DNA from 3 places in the Desulfitobacterium sp. THU1 genome. Region 3 is predicted to be linked to each of the others. Evidence: riboswitches for the same ligand, from Rfam matches in the RefSeq annotation. Region 3 holds a riboswitch; each other region holds the start of a gene.
The links. A riboswitch is a leader RNA that binds a small molecule or an ion and turns the genes downstream of it on or off. The one in region 3 is predicted to bind glycine.

Region 1 (3,820 bases), on a different contig from region 3:
GGATATCCGCAAAAAGCTCTTCAATCGAGTTGACTCCTATTCGGGCCAGGATCTGTTCTTGCTGGTCCACTGTGTTCGGCACATAATTCATATTAATGGCCCTCCTCCGCGAGAAACGCTTCATATTCGGCGGCAGACATTAATCCATCTAAATCCTTTAAGTCATCAACTTCTACTTTAACTAACCAACCCTCTCCATAGGGATCGTTGTTCAGTAGCTCGGGAGAATCCAGGGCCTCTTGATTGAATTCGATGACCTTGCCCCCGACAGAGGAGATAATATCCGATACCGCCTTCACAGATTCCACTGTTCCATAAGCTTGCCCTGCTACCACGGTCGTATCGACCTCCGGTAACTCAACAAATACTACATCTCCCAAGCTTTCTTGGGCATGTTGGGTAATTCCTAAAACTACTGTATCTCCTTCTACCCTAGTCCACTCATGAGATTTGCTGTACTTTAATTCCACTGGATTCATATGATCATCCTCCTTAATTATGTGGGACTACAGTCCCCAATACTTGCATCTGTTATTACTACTCTGAGAAAAAGTGACCCATGAGCGTAGCTTAACATACCGGTGAGAGCGATTTCACTGTGTAAAAGGCAGCTAAGGCTTCTGCCTCGCTTCACTCGCCATAAGCCAAGCTTTCTTTAGCGCGGAAGGGCGTTATAGGAAACTCGGCTTGTGTGAAGAATGAACAGAAGCCCTAGCTGACTTATCCACGGAGTGGATAAGCTACTCGACCCAGAAAATATTCTCATTCATCAGTGGGGCCGCTTATAGAACTGAGAAGGCACAATCTGAGCCTTGACTGCTTTGCCCCGAATCATAACATCGAGTGTTTCTCCTAGTTGGGCATACTCCGCGGGAATGAGACCTAAAGCAATGTTTTTATTTAAGGTTGGAGAAAAAGAGCCTGAAGTAATAAACCCAATTTCTTTACCCTCCCTCTGAAGGGGATAGTGGGAACGAGCAATTCCCCTCTCGATCATTTCCAGACCGACGAGCTTACGGGGCACCCCTTTTTCCTTCTGAGCCAAAAGGACCTCCCTGCCGATGAAATCTTCTTTAGCCAACTTCACAAAGAAGCCAAGTCCTGCCTCCAAAGGAGTAATATCTGGACCCAATTCATTGCCATATAGGGGTAAGCGAGCCTCAAAACGCAGCGTATCGCGAGCCCCGAGTCCGATGGGCTGCACACCCACTTCACTTCCCGCTTCTAAGATTCTCCGCCACATTTGCGGTGCCTGTTCAGGAGATAGATAAATTTCAAACCCATCTTCCCCGGTATACCCCGTCCGTGAAACCAGACAAGGCACGCCATCCACTTCCCCTTGCTTGAACCAGTAATACTTGATTTCTTGCAAATCTAGATCTGTCAGCTTTTGGAGAATTCTCTCTGCTTGGGGACCTTGTAAGGCCAATTGCGCATACTCTTGGGAACGATTCTCCAGCTTCACCGCAAAATTCTTGGTTTGCTCCTGCATCCAGGCAAAATCTTTATCCGTATTAGAGGCATTGACGACAATTAAATAATGGCCCTCACGCATTCGATATACGAGCAGGTCATCGACGATTCCTCCATCCGGGTAGCACATGGGGGAATATTGAATTTGTCCATCCTTCAGGTGGGATAGATCATTGGTGAGTATGTATTGAATAAATGCTAGAGCATCCTGACCCTTGACCTCTACTTCACCCATATGAGAGACGTCAAAAAGTCCTGCCTGATTGCGTACTGCCTTGTGTTCTTCAATAACTCCTGCATACTGAACGGGCATTTCCCAACCGCCAAAATCGATGAGCTTGGCTCCCAACCTTTGATGTTCTTCATAGAGCGGAGTTCTTTTGAGTTCTGCCACTTCAACCACCTCCTAAAATATGAGTATTTACTAATTCAGCTAAAAAGATGAAAATAAATAAAAAAACAGAGGGAATAACGCGTCGCGTTACCTCTGTCCCTTTAACCTGAGAGATTACCTAGCGGCTACCCCTTTGGTGTTCTCATCTGAGAAGCTCTCCAGAGTTTCGTCTTCCAGCAGTACTTTTGCCTGAGAGTTTCCCCCAGAATAGTGCGACATTCTGGCCGTTTCTCCTTCGGCGCTCAACACATGAGTCTCTCCCGCTAGAATCATTCGAAACCTATACAATTATCTGCTTTAATTATAGTCAGGAAACTGAGATTCGTCTAGACTATTGCCCTAAGATTCTAATAATTAATTATGTAAAATTCATTATGCAAAACTAACGATGTACTGCCCCTTAAAGCTTGTGAGCGATACCGTTCAAATCATTGCCCACGTGTTGCAATTCTTGAACCATCATCGCTATTTCTTGAGTAGCTTTTGCTTGTTCTTGGGCAATCACATTGTTTTGAAATACACCCTTAACGATTTCTTCCATGGTTTCTTGAAACTTCATCAGAAGGTCATTGATCTCATTAGCTGAACGATTGCTTTCCTCGGCTAGCTTCCGGACCTCACCGGCAACCACTGAAAACCCTTTACCCAACTCACCAGCTCGAGCCGCCTCAATTGCTGCATTAAGGCCCAAGAGATTCGTTTGCTTCGACACACGACGAATAAATTCAGTGACCCCTTCTGTAGCCTTTACTTGCTGCTTAGCCTCTTGGGCGACAGTAGCGACAGTCTGGCTCACACTGGCAACCTCTTCAGAAGAGGCAGCCATTTCTTCCAGTGCTCCGGCAGCCTGCTCGATAGACTCTCCTATATGATCGACATGCTTCTTAAGAATTTCCTTAAGCTCTTCATCACGTAGCAAATAAGCAACCATGGCAGCAGCAACCTTAGCCACAGGAGTCACGATGGCGAGGGGTCCGGCAACTCCAAAGGTTCCCACCTTTTCTTCTTCTAAAAAAATAGCAAGATTCAAGCCCTCGCGGATCTGTCCTGAACCATTGGCTTCATCTTCCGCTGTAATCTTGATTTCGTTGATTGGAGTACTCATAATGCGCTGAGCGCCCGCATGTAAAACGCCTACCCGTAGCCTTGCTGAATCAGCAATAATAATGCCATGGGGGTCACAGACGATGCCGTGGTATCCACTTTCCGAGTAAATCAAATCAACAATTCGGTTGGCCAGATTCTCCGTGACTTTTTTCATAATCCTCTCTCCTACCTCTGCTGTGCGTCTTAGTGTCAACTCCTTAAGGGGCCGAAAAAATTATAAAACGCGCAATTTTCCTATTATTTTTATAATACTCACTTATCTAATAATTGTCCAATGATTTAAGGAATAAATTGTGACCTATTACTCTAATTTGGGTATTATTTTGGGTATTAAATAAAAGAGAAAAGACTTGCCTGGTAAAGTTCCAAGAAGTCTTTCTAAATAACAACCAATTATTTATCTAAGTTCTAGAGGCGGCTTACCACCGATGCACATCTTGGGCATAGACTCGGATGGTCTTGATCTTGACCCACTTTAGCATCATAAATCCAACAACGTTCACATTTATCACCGGCCGCCGAGCCCACTGCGATGCCAAGCCCTTCAATGGATTCCGCCATGGTGATTCCTTCTGGTTTTCCCTCTCCTGCTTGGTGTACATAAACCTCAGAGACAATAAAAATCTCCGCCAAGTTCGGAATAGCCTTCAAGAATGCTTCGAGTTCTGCATTCGGGTAAATCTCGACTCGAGCTGTCAACGAGTGGTTAATCAGCTTATCTTGACGAGCCTTTTCGAGGGCCTTCGTTGCTTCTGAACGCACAGCCAATAGAGTATCCCATTTCTTTTCCAAAACTGCATCCATCCATTGGGGATTAACCTTTGGCATTTCCTCAGTTTGGATATT
Region 2 (3,820 bases), on a different contig from region 3:
GAGCTACTGAGCCGTGAAGAATTTATTAAGGTGCACCGTTCCTGCATCGTGAACATGGGCTACATCCAGGAATTAAATACTAGTGAGCTTATTACCTGTGCTCAGCAAAGCGCTCCAATATCAAGGCTACTTTACGGAAAAGTAAGAGAAGCTTATATGCAGTATTTGTTTGTGGAAAAAGGGGCTTTCTAATGTCCTCTGTCCTCTTCACTTAATTCGACAGACTCGTGATCGGCGCTGGAATTCTGCCGCCTCTACGAATAAACTCCCGGGAAGAAAAGGGATTTAGCTTAATCACCGGAGCTCCACCCAGAAGTCCCCCGAATTCTACCCGTTCGCCGACCTTTTTGCCGATGGCCGGAATGACCCGTACCGCAGTTGTCTTCTTATTAATCATACCGATAGCTGCCTCATCGGCGATAATACCAGCGATCGTCTCCGGTTCGACATCCCCGGGAATAGCTATCATATCCAAGCCCACGGAGCAGACACATGTCATAGCCTCTAGCTTTTCAATGCTCAAAGCTCCTTCCTCTACCGCGCGGATCATGCCCGCATCTTCCGAGACAGGAATAAAAGCTCCGCTCAACCCCCCCACATGGGAGGAGGCCATGGCGCCGCCCTTTTTCACGGCGTCATTGAGTAAGGCCAAGGCAGCAGTGGTTCCGTGAGCTCCGCACCGCTCCAGCCCCATGTTCTCTAAGATTTCTGCCACACTATCCCCCACCGCTGGGGTGGGAGCTAAGGAAAGATCCACAATCCCAAAGGGCACATTTAGAGCCTTGGATGCCTCACGACCAATGAGTTCACCCATACGCGTAATCTTAAAGGCTGTGCGCTTAATCAGGTTCGCTATTTCTCCTAAATCCGCATCCGGGCTCTTCTTGACCGCATGAGCCACCACGCCGGGCCCACTGACCCCTACGTTGATCACCGTTTCCGGTTCGCCTACCCCATGAAAGGATCCGGCCATGAAGGGGTTATCTTCCGGTGCATTGCAAAAGACAACCAGCTTAGCAGCGGCAATACCATCTTGGTCCGCGGTGCGGCGAGCACATTCAAGAATGACTTCTCCCATGGTTAAGACCGCATCCATATTGATCCCGGTCTTCGTAGAACCGATATTCACCGAGGAGCAAACCCGATTCGTTTCTGCTAAGGCTTGAGGAATAGCTGCGATGAGGGCCCGATCTCCTTTGGTTAGGCCCTTTTGAACTAAAGCCGAAAAGCCTCCCAAAAAATTGATGCCCACCACCTCTGCCGCTCGGTCCAGGGCTTTAGCTAAGCGCACCATTTCCTCCGGGTTAAAGCTTGAGCCGAGAAGAGCGATCGGCGTTACGGAAACCCGTTTGTTGACGATGGGAATCCCATAGCGAGCGGATAGACTTTCCCCTACACTCACGAGATGCTCCGCTTGCTGAGTGATTTTATCATAAATCTTTTGTTCCACGCGCCGAATATCATCTCCGGCACAATCCAACAAGCTAATACCCATGGTGATTGTGCGGATATCGAGGTTCTCATTCTCTACCATCTCAATGGTTTGTAGTATTTCGTGGGGAGCGATATGCATTTTCATCGTTTTACCCCCTTAAACCCGATGCATGAATTCAAAAATGTCTTCATGCTGAACATTAACTTTTAAGCCACGGGCTTCGCCCTCACTCTGCAGCTGCTTCGTGAGATCCCCTAAGGACTCGATTGCTCGAGTAACGTCGACAATCATAATCATGGTAAAAAAGCCCTGGAGAATCGTTTGGCTAAGATCTAAGATATTGATGGATTTTTCAGCTAAACGCCCGGTCAACCAAGCGATAATACCGATCTGATCCTTGCCGAGAATGGAGATGATCACGCGGTTGGAGGTTTCCTTAGTACTTTCTAAGCTCATTTTCCTTACCCCTTTTTCTTACTTAATACTCTTTGTATGCTTCCCAATTTGGACAATAAAAAAGAGTCAACTAAAAGTTTGACTCTGGTGAGCAAAAAGAATTCATCTGAGCCGGCACCATCCATTGTAAAGAATCGTAGTCCAAAACGCTCAAAATGCTCTTCCTCTGTCCTTTTGCCTGAGAGATTGGACAGCATATCAACTGTCTTGCCCCTTCGGCGTCCTTGCGGAACTCTCCAGAGTTCTGTCCATTTCCAGTTTACCATCGGCTTAACACCCATGCACTCCTGAGAACTTCATCCAGTCCTATTAACTTTATATTGTATTATAAGCACAGTAGCTAAAAATTGCAAACCCAGTCTAAGGAGTCCCATTTACTCAAGAATTCTTCTTAAGAAAATATCTCTTCTTCGGCCGCGGTGGATAAAAGCGAATCGAAGGCTTTGTTAACCGAATATCAGCAAACCCCGGAATCACTCGCACTGTCTCCGGTTGCTGAGGGTCATTGAGGTCTATGGTTGTCAAGGCACCCGTGGTGCATGCCTCCACACAGGCTGGGGGTAGCCCATAGTCCTGACGGGGATAGCACATCTGACAGCGGGTCACTTTATTGGTATTTATATTGTACTGGGGAGCATCATAAGGACAAGCCTTGACACAGATGCGGCAACCGTTGCAAAGGGAAGTGTCGATCTCCACAATCCCATCTTTTCGCTTATTAAAGGCATGCTTAGGACAGACGCGAAAGCACTCTGGACTATCGCAGTGGTTACAGGCCATAGATAGGTATGTCCCCACATCGATTTCCTTAACATGTCGCCAGTGGATATTAGCAGGGGTATGGTTTTCATTGCGGCAGGCCATCTCACAAGCACGGCAGCCGATGCAAAGGTTGGCATTAAAGAGGAAGCCCTTTCTTTTAAACATCTTTTCTCCCCCTCCTGATGTTGACTTTGCAATCAAAATACGGAATACTCTCCCCCTCTTGTCCTTGGCCACTGATCAAACTATTAATAGGATAGCGATCACTTTGCTCCACGAGGATGACATTCTCCGGAAGATCAGGGTTAATCTTAGCTCGACCACTTATCGATCCAGTCTCATTATAGATCTCAACCCAAGAATCCTCACGGATATTATGCTGACGGGCAATCTCCTCCGCCAGTTCGATGATGGGCTCCTCCGTTCCCTCCGGATTGAGCCAGGTTAACGTTTCATATTGGGTATGGAACTTAAGCAAGGATTGGGGGGTAAGCAGATTATAGGGAAACAGCGCCGGCGCGGAAGTCATCAGAGAGGACTCTGCGTCTTGGCCAGAGATGTGGTTTTTAGCAAACAGGTGCGGCAAAAATGTGGGGAAATTGTATATCCATTGGGCGGAGGGCGCTTCCTTTCCTCTTGTAGTTTCCTTCCTTCTTTTGTAGGAACGCTTCTTAAGATCAACAGGGTCCTCTAAGTCATAAAGTTCTCTAACCTCCGGGGATAACTCCCCTTCGATCCAATCCCAGGGTGTCTTTTCAGAGGGAAAATTTGAGAACCCAGGTTGGAGTTCATTGAGCTTAACCGTTAATTCCCTAGCAATTTGTAAATCACTCTTCGCTTCATAGAAAGCAGGTAATACCTTTTGGTTAAGGGAAAGCCAGTTGTGCCAAAAGCTTACATGCAAGTCTTCTTCCTCAAAGAAGGAGGCAGCTGGCAGGACAAGGTCAGACTGTCGAGCGGTGCGATTCAGGTAAAGATCCACCGTGACAATCAGCTCCATCTGCTGAAACAAATCACGCCAGGCTCGAAGATTATAATCTTGGGCTAAAGGATTGCCACAGGATAGCCAAAGCATTTTAAGGGGCGGATCCTGAAGTTTCATCGCGCTACGTGGGTAATCGTTGACAGGAACCTCACGAGAAGCAGGGACTAAGGGATGTGGAACCC
Region 3 (3,820 bases):
AACCTTTCCTGTAGAATGTTCTAAGGCTTATAAATCATAGTCTCCGGCAGCCTCAGGTTGATAAACAATCTTTTCGACTTTGAGGCGAACCACACCATCAGGGACTTTCCAATCAATGGTATCCCCTTGGCGATAACCAAGTATAGCCGTCCCCACAGGGGCAAGGACGGAAATTTTATCTTCCAATAAATCAGCATCTTCAGGATAAACCAAGGTATATGTAGTCTCTTCTCCGGACTCCATATCCTTAAGCGTTACTTGGGTATTCATAGTAATGGCATCACGAGGAATCTCTGCTGAGGATACCACATCCGCATTATTCAATTCCTGCTCAAGGTTTTTTAAATAATCCTGGTTTTTAGCGCTACCAAACTCTCTTTCCTTATTGATAAGCTTTAAGAGACGCTCCTGATCAACGGCTGTGATACTAATTTTCCTTCTCATTTCTCCTGAACCTTCCTTTTCTTGTGATCACTTGTGATAAATATAGAGCGACTATCGCCAGATAGCCGCTAATAATGGTTATATATTTTTCGAAAAAAAGGGAATGTTGAATTGTCTTTTATTATATACCATTTCCTAAAATAAGTAAATATTATATGCAAGCGCAATTCAATGCAACAGGCAAGCCCTTTTCAAAAATCAAAATATATTCCTAAATATCTTGAATAAAATGGATAGTTTCTTTATAATTATAAATATCTTTATTGAGATATTGGACTAATCTGAATAGTCAGATAATCATGAACTTCATAATTTTACTGGATGAGATTTACGGGAGAAGGGCTCTAGCCCGCCGAAGAAGTTAAACTTTCAGGTGACGAAACAAGTCGAAGACCGGAAATGGACAGAACTCTGGAGAGACTCGATTTAGGGCGCCGAAGGGGCAATACAATGATGTGTTGTAAATCTCTCAGGCAAAAGGACAGAGATAAAAAGGAGTTGCTACAAAGCATTCTCCTTATTGTGTACCCCTCGTCCGCCTACTCAGAGTCAATCTTTAAGATTGGCTCTTTTTATATAAACGCAACCCTAATGAGCAGTTGAGAGGGCAGATACATGAGATTAAAGGAGGAGAAAACATTATGGAGACTTTGCACAACTTTATTATCTGGTTGAACGGTTACCTCTGGGGACCACCTATTCTGGTCTTGCTCTTTGGTACGCACTTATTTCTTACTTTTCGTACTCGTTTTATTCAAAGGTATATCATCAAAGGGATTAAACTCTCTCTCACTAAGGACCCCGACGCAGCGGGGGATGTCAGCCAATTCGGAGCCCTGACGACCGCTCTAGCGGCCACCATCGGCACCGGTAATATCGTCGGCGTGGCTACGGCTGTTGCCTTAGGCGGCCCCGGTGCGGTGCTTTGGTGCTGGTTGACTGGAGTATTTGGTATTGCCACTAAATATGGTGAGTCTTTATTAGCGGTAAAGTATCGGGTCAAGACTTCTGACGGCACTATGCTCGGTGGGCCCATGTATGCACTGGAAAGAGGATTGGGCATGAAATGGCTAGCAGTTCTGTTCTGTATCTTTACCTCGATTGCTGCCTTCGGCATTGGCAATATGACTCAGGCTAACTCTATCTCAGGTATGCTGAATACTCAATTCCACATTAGCCCCATTATTACGGGTCTTCTCTTAGCTGCCTTGACGGGGGTTGTCATTATTGGCGGTGTAAAATCGATCGCTCGCGTATGTGAAAAATTCGTTCCCTTTATGGCTATTGCTTATGTCCTGGGGTGTCTCATTATCCTGGTTATGAATTCCCAATACGTATGGCCTGCTGTTACTTTAATTTGTAAATCCGCTTTCACTCCTACCGCTGCCGGCGGCGGCTTTGTCGGTGCCAGTGTCATCATGGCCGCTCGCTATGGTATTGCCCGCGGGCTCTTCTCCAATGAATCTGGTTTAGGCTCCGCTCCAATCGTGGCCGCTGCTGCTCAAACGAGAAACCCTGTTCGTCAAGCTCTTGTCTCTGCCACGGGAACGTTTTGGGATACAGTGGTCGTCTGCTTGATGACCGGCCTAGTCGTCGTCAGCAGTATAATCAGCAATCCGACGGCTGCTGAGGGATTAAAGGGTGGCGATTTAACATCTATGGCCTTTAACCAAATTCCAGTCGTTGGTCCCATTGTTTTGACCTTTGGTCTATTAACCTTCGTTTTTTCAACGATCCTCGGCTGGTCTTATTATGGTGAAAGGGCTGTTGAATATCTCTTGGGTAAAAAGGGAATTCTCCCTTACCGCCTTCTCTGGGTTACGGCCGTCTTCTTCGGTTCGATAGTCACTCTCCAATTCGTCTGGGATTTTGCCGATGCCATGAACGCGATGATGGCGATCCCCAACCTTGTGGCCCTCTTGCTCCTAAGTGGTGTGATTGTATCGGAGACCAAGAAATATCTCTGGGAAGATCGCTTGGACGAAGTCTCCAATGAGCCTATCCCGGTTATCGAGAATAAGTAGTCGCTGATAATAGTCCTGATTCTAACAAAGAAGGGTTCTGATTTACTTAACGCAAATCAGAACCCTATCGCTATTAATTCTCCATCTGCAATGTGGGCTGGCTGCTTCTTAGGCCATGGAACTCGGCAGAATCTCTAGCCAATAATTGTCGGGGTCGTTAATAAAATAGATGCCCATTGCCTCATTTTCATAACAAATGCAGCCCATCTTTTGGTGATGCGCATGAGCTGACTCGTAATCATCCACCTCAAGGGCGAGATGAAATTCATTTTCCCCAAGATTATAGGGTTCACTCCTGTCCCTCAACCAAGTAAGCTCTAGGGTATGTGAGGTTGCTCCATCCCCTAAATAGACGAGGATAAATTCACCGCTTTCCGGCGCTATTCTCCTTACCTCTTGGAACCCTAGGGCTTCTTTATAGAAAGCCAGACTTTTCTCGAGATCAAGCACATTAAAATTATTGTGGGTAAATTTAAACTTCATTGCGGTATCCCCCTTTTTTCCACATTGACCCGTATTCGTATTGCACCCTTATCCATAGTGTAGTAATTTTTAAGAAAGAACACAAACTCTTTTTGTATAAATCTCATATAATGGAGGGCATTTCATGAACACTCCCATAAGAAGCCTTGGCATAACTATTGAATATATCCAGCACAGTGGTTTTAAAGTAGAAACAGACCAGTCCCTTCTGGTCTTTGACTACTATCAAGGCTCCCTTCAACTTCCCGACAATAAGAAAATCTATGTCTTTTCTTCTCACTCCCATCCAGACCACTTTAATCCGGCAATTCTCGAATGGCAAAAGGATTATCCCAACATCCACTACATTTTTAGCTCTGATATCGAGGGAGACTCCCACATCCCCCCAAAAGGTGAAAATATCACTTTTTTATCCCCCTATGAAAAAACCCCTATTGATGATTTAAAAATTAAGGCCTATGGATCTACTGATATAGGAATCTCCTTTCTCCTTGAACTTGTGGATCAAGGGGGAGCACAAGTCTTTCATGCCGGCGATCTTAACTGGTGGCATTGGTGGGGAGAACCTCAGGCAGATATTCAAAGAGCTGAAGCCATGTTCAAAGAGGAGATAGCCAAAATAAAAGGAGAAAGCATCGACATCGCTTTCTTCCCTGTAGATCCAAGATTAGAGCAATATTACTCCCTTGGGGCTGAATATTTTATTCAGGAGGTAAAACCGCAAATTCTCTTTCCCATGCATTTTTGGGATGATTTCACTACAACAAAAAACTTCGCAGAAAAAATGGCTGGGACGCCGACCCGTATTTTTGAGATTAACCATTCCAATCAGAAATTTACCCTTTAACATGATGACCTTAAACTACCCT

Region 1: another riboswitch for glycine. It lies ahead of gcvT (glycine cleavage system aminomethyltransferase GcvT); the one in region 3 lies ahead of AAC978_RS07095 (alanine/glycine:cation symporter family protein).
Region 2: another riboswitch for glycine. It lies ahead of AAC978_RS10950 (ACT domain-containing protein); the one in region 3 lies ahead of AAC978_RS07095 (alanine/glycine:cation symporter family protein).

What each region holds. Positions count from the first base shown of each region.
Region 1 covers NZ_JBBWUA010000002.1:238,569-242,388, forward strand. Annotated here, with positions in the region: gene gcvPA (aminomethyl-transferring glycine dehydrogenase subunit GcvPA) at 1-91, opposite strand, end outside; gene gcvH (glycine cleavage system protein GcvH) at 93-479, opposite strand; gene gcvT (glycine cleavage system aminomethyltransferase GcvT) at 770-1,867, opposite strand; glycine riboswitch at 1,957-2,033, opposite strand; glycine riboswitch at 2,035-2,140, opposite strand; gene AAC978_RS03405 (methyl-accepting chemotaxis protein) at 2,268-3,128, opposite strand; gene ileS (isoleucine--tRNA ligase) at 3,383-3,820, opposite strand, start outside.
Region 2 covers NZ_JBBWUA010000012.1:54,239-58,058, forward strand. Annotated here, with positions in the region: gene AAC978_RS10940 (LytR/AlgR family response regulator transcription factor) at 1-192, shown strand, start outside; gene AAC978_RS10945 (PFL family protein) at 212-1,579, opposite strand; gene AAC978_RS10950 (ACT domain-containing protein) at 1,592-1,891, opposite strand; glycine riboswitch at 2,048-2,141, opposite strand; gene AAC978_RS10955 (4Fe-4S dicluster domain-containing protein) at 2,270-2,818, opposite strand; gene AAC978_RS10960 (molybdopterin-dependent oxidoreductase) at 2,811-3,820, opposite strand, start outside.
Region 3 covers NZ_JBBWUA010000005.1:144,684-148,503, reverse strand. Annotated here, with positions in the region: gene rnk (nucleoside diphosphate kinase regulator) at 28-444, opposite strand; glycine riboswitch at 846-939, shown strand; gene AAC978_RS07095 (alanine/glycine:cation symporter family protein) at 1,086-2,468, shown strand; gene AAC978_RS07090 (VOC family protein) at 2,577-2,951, opposite strand; gene AAC978_RS07085 (MBL fold metallo-hydrolase) at 3,076-3,798, shown strand.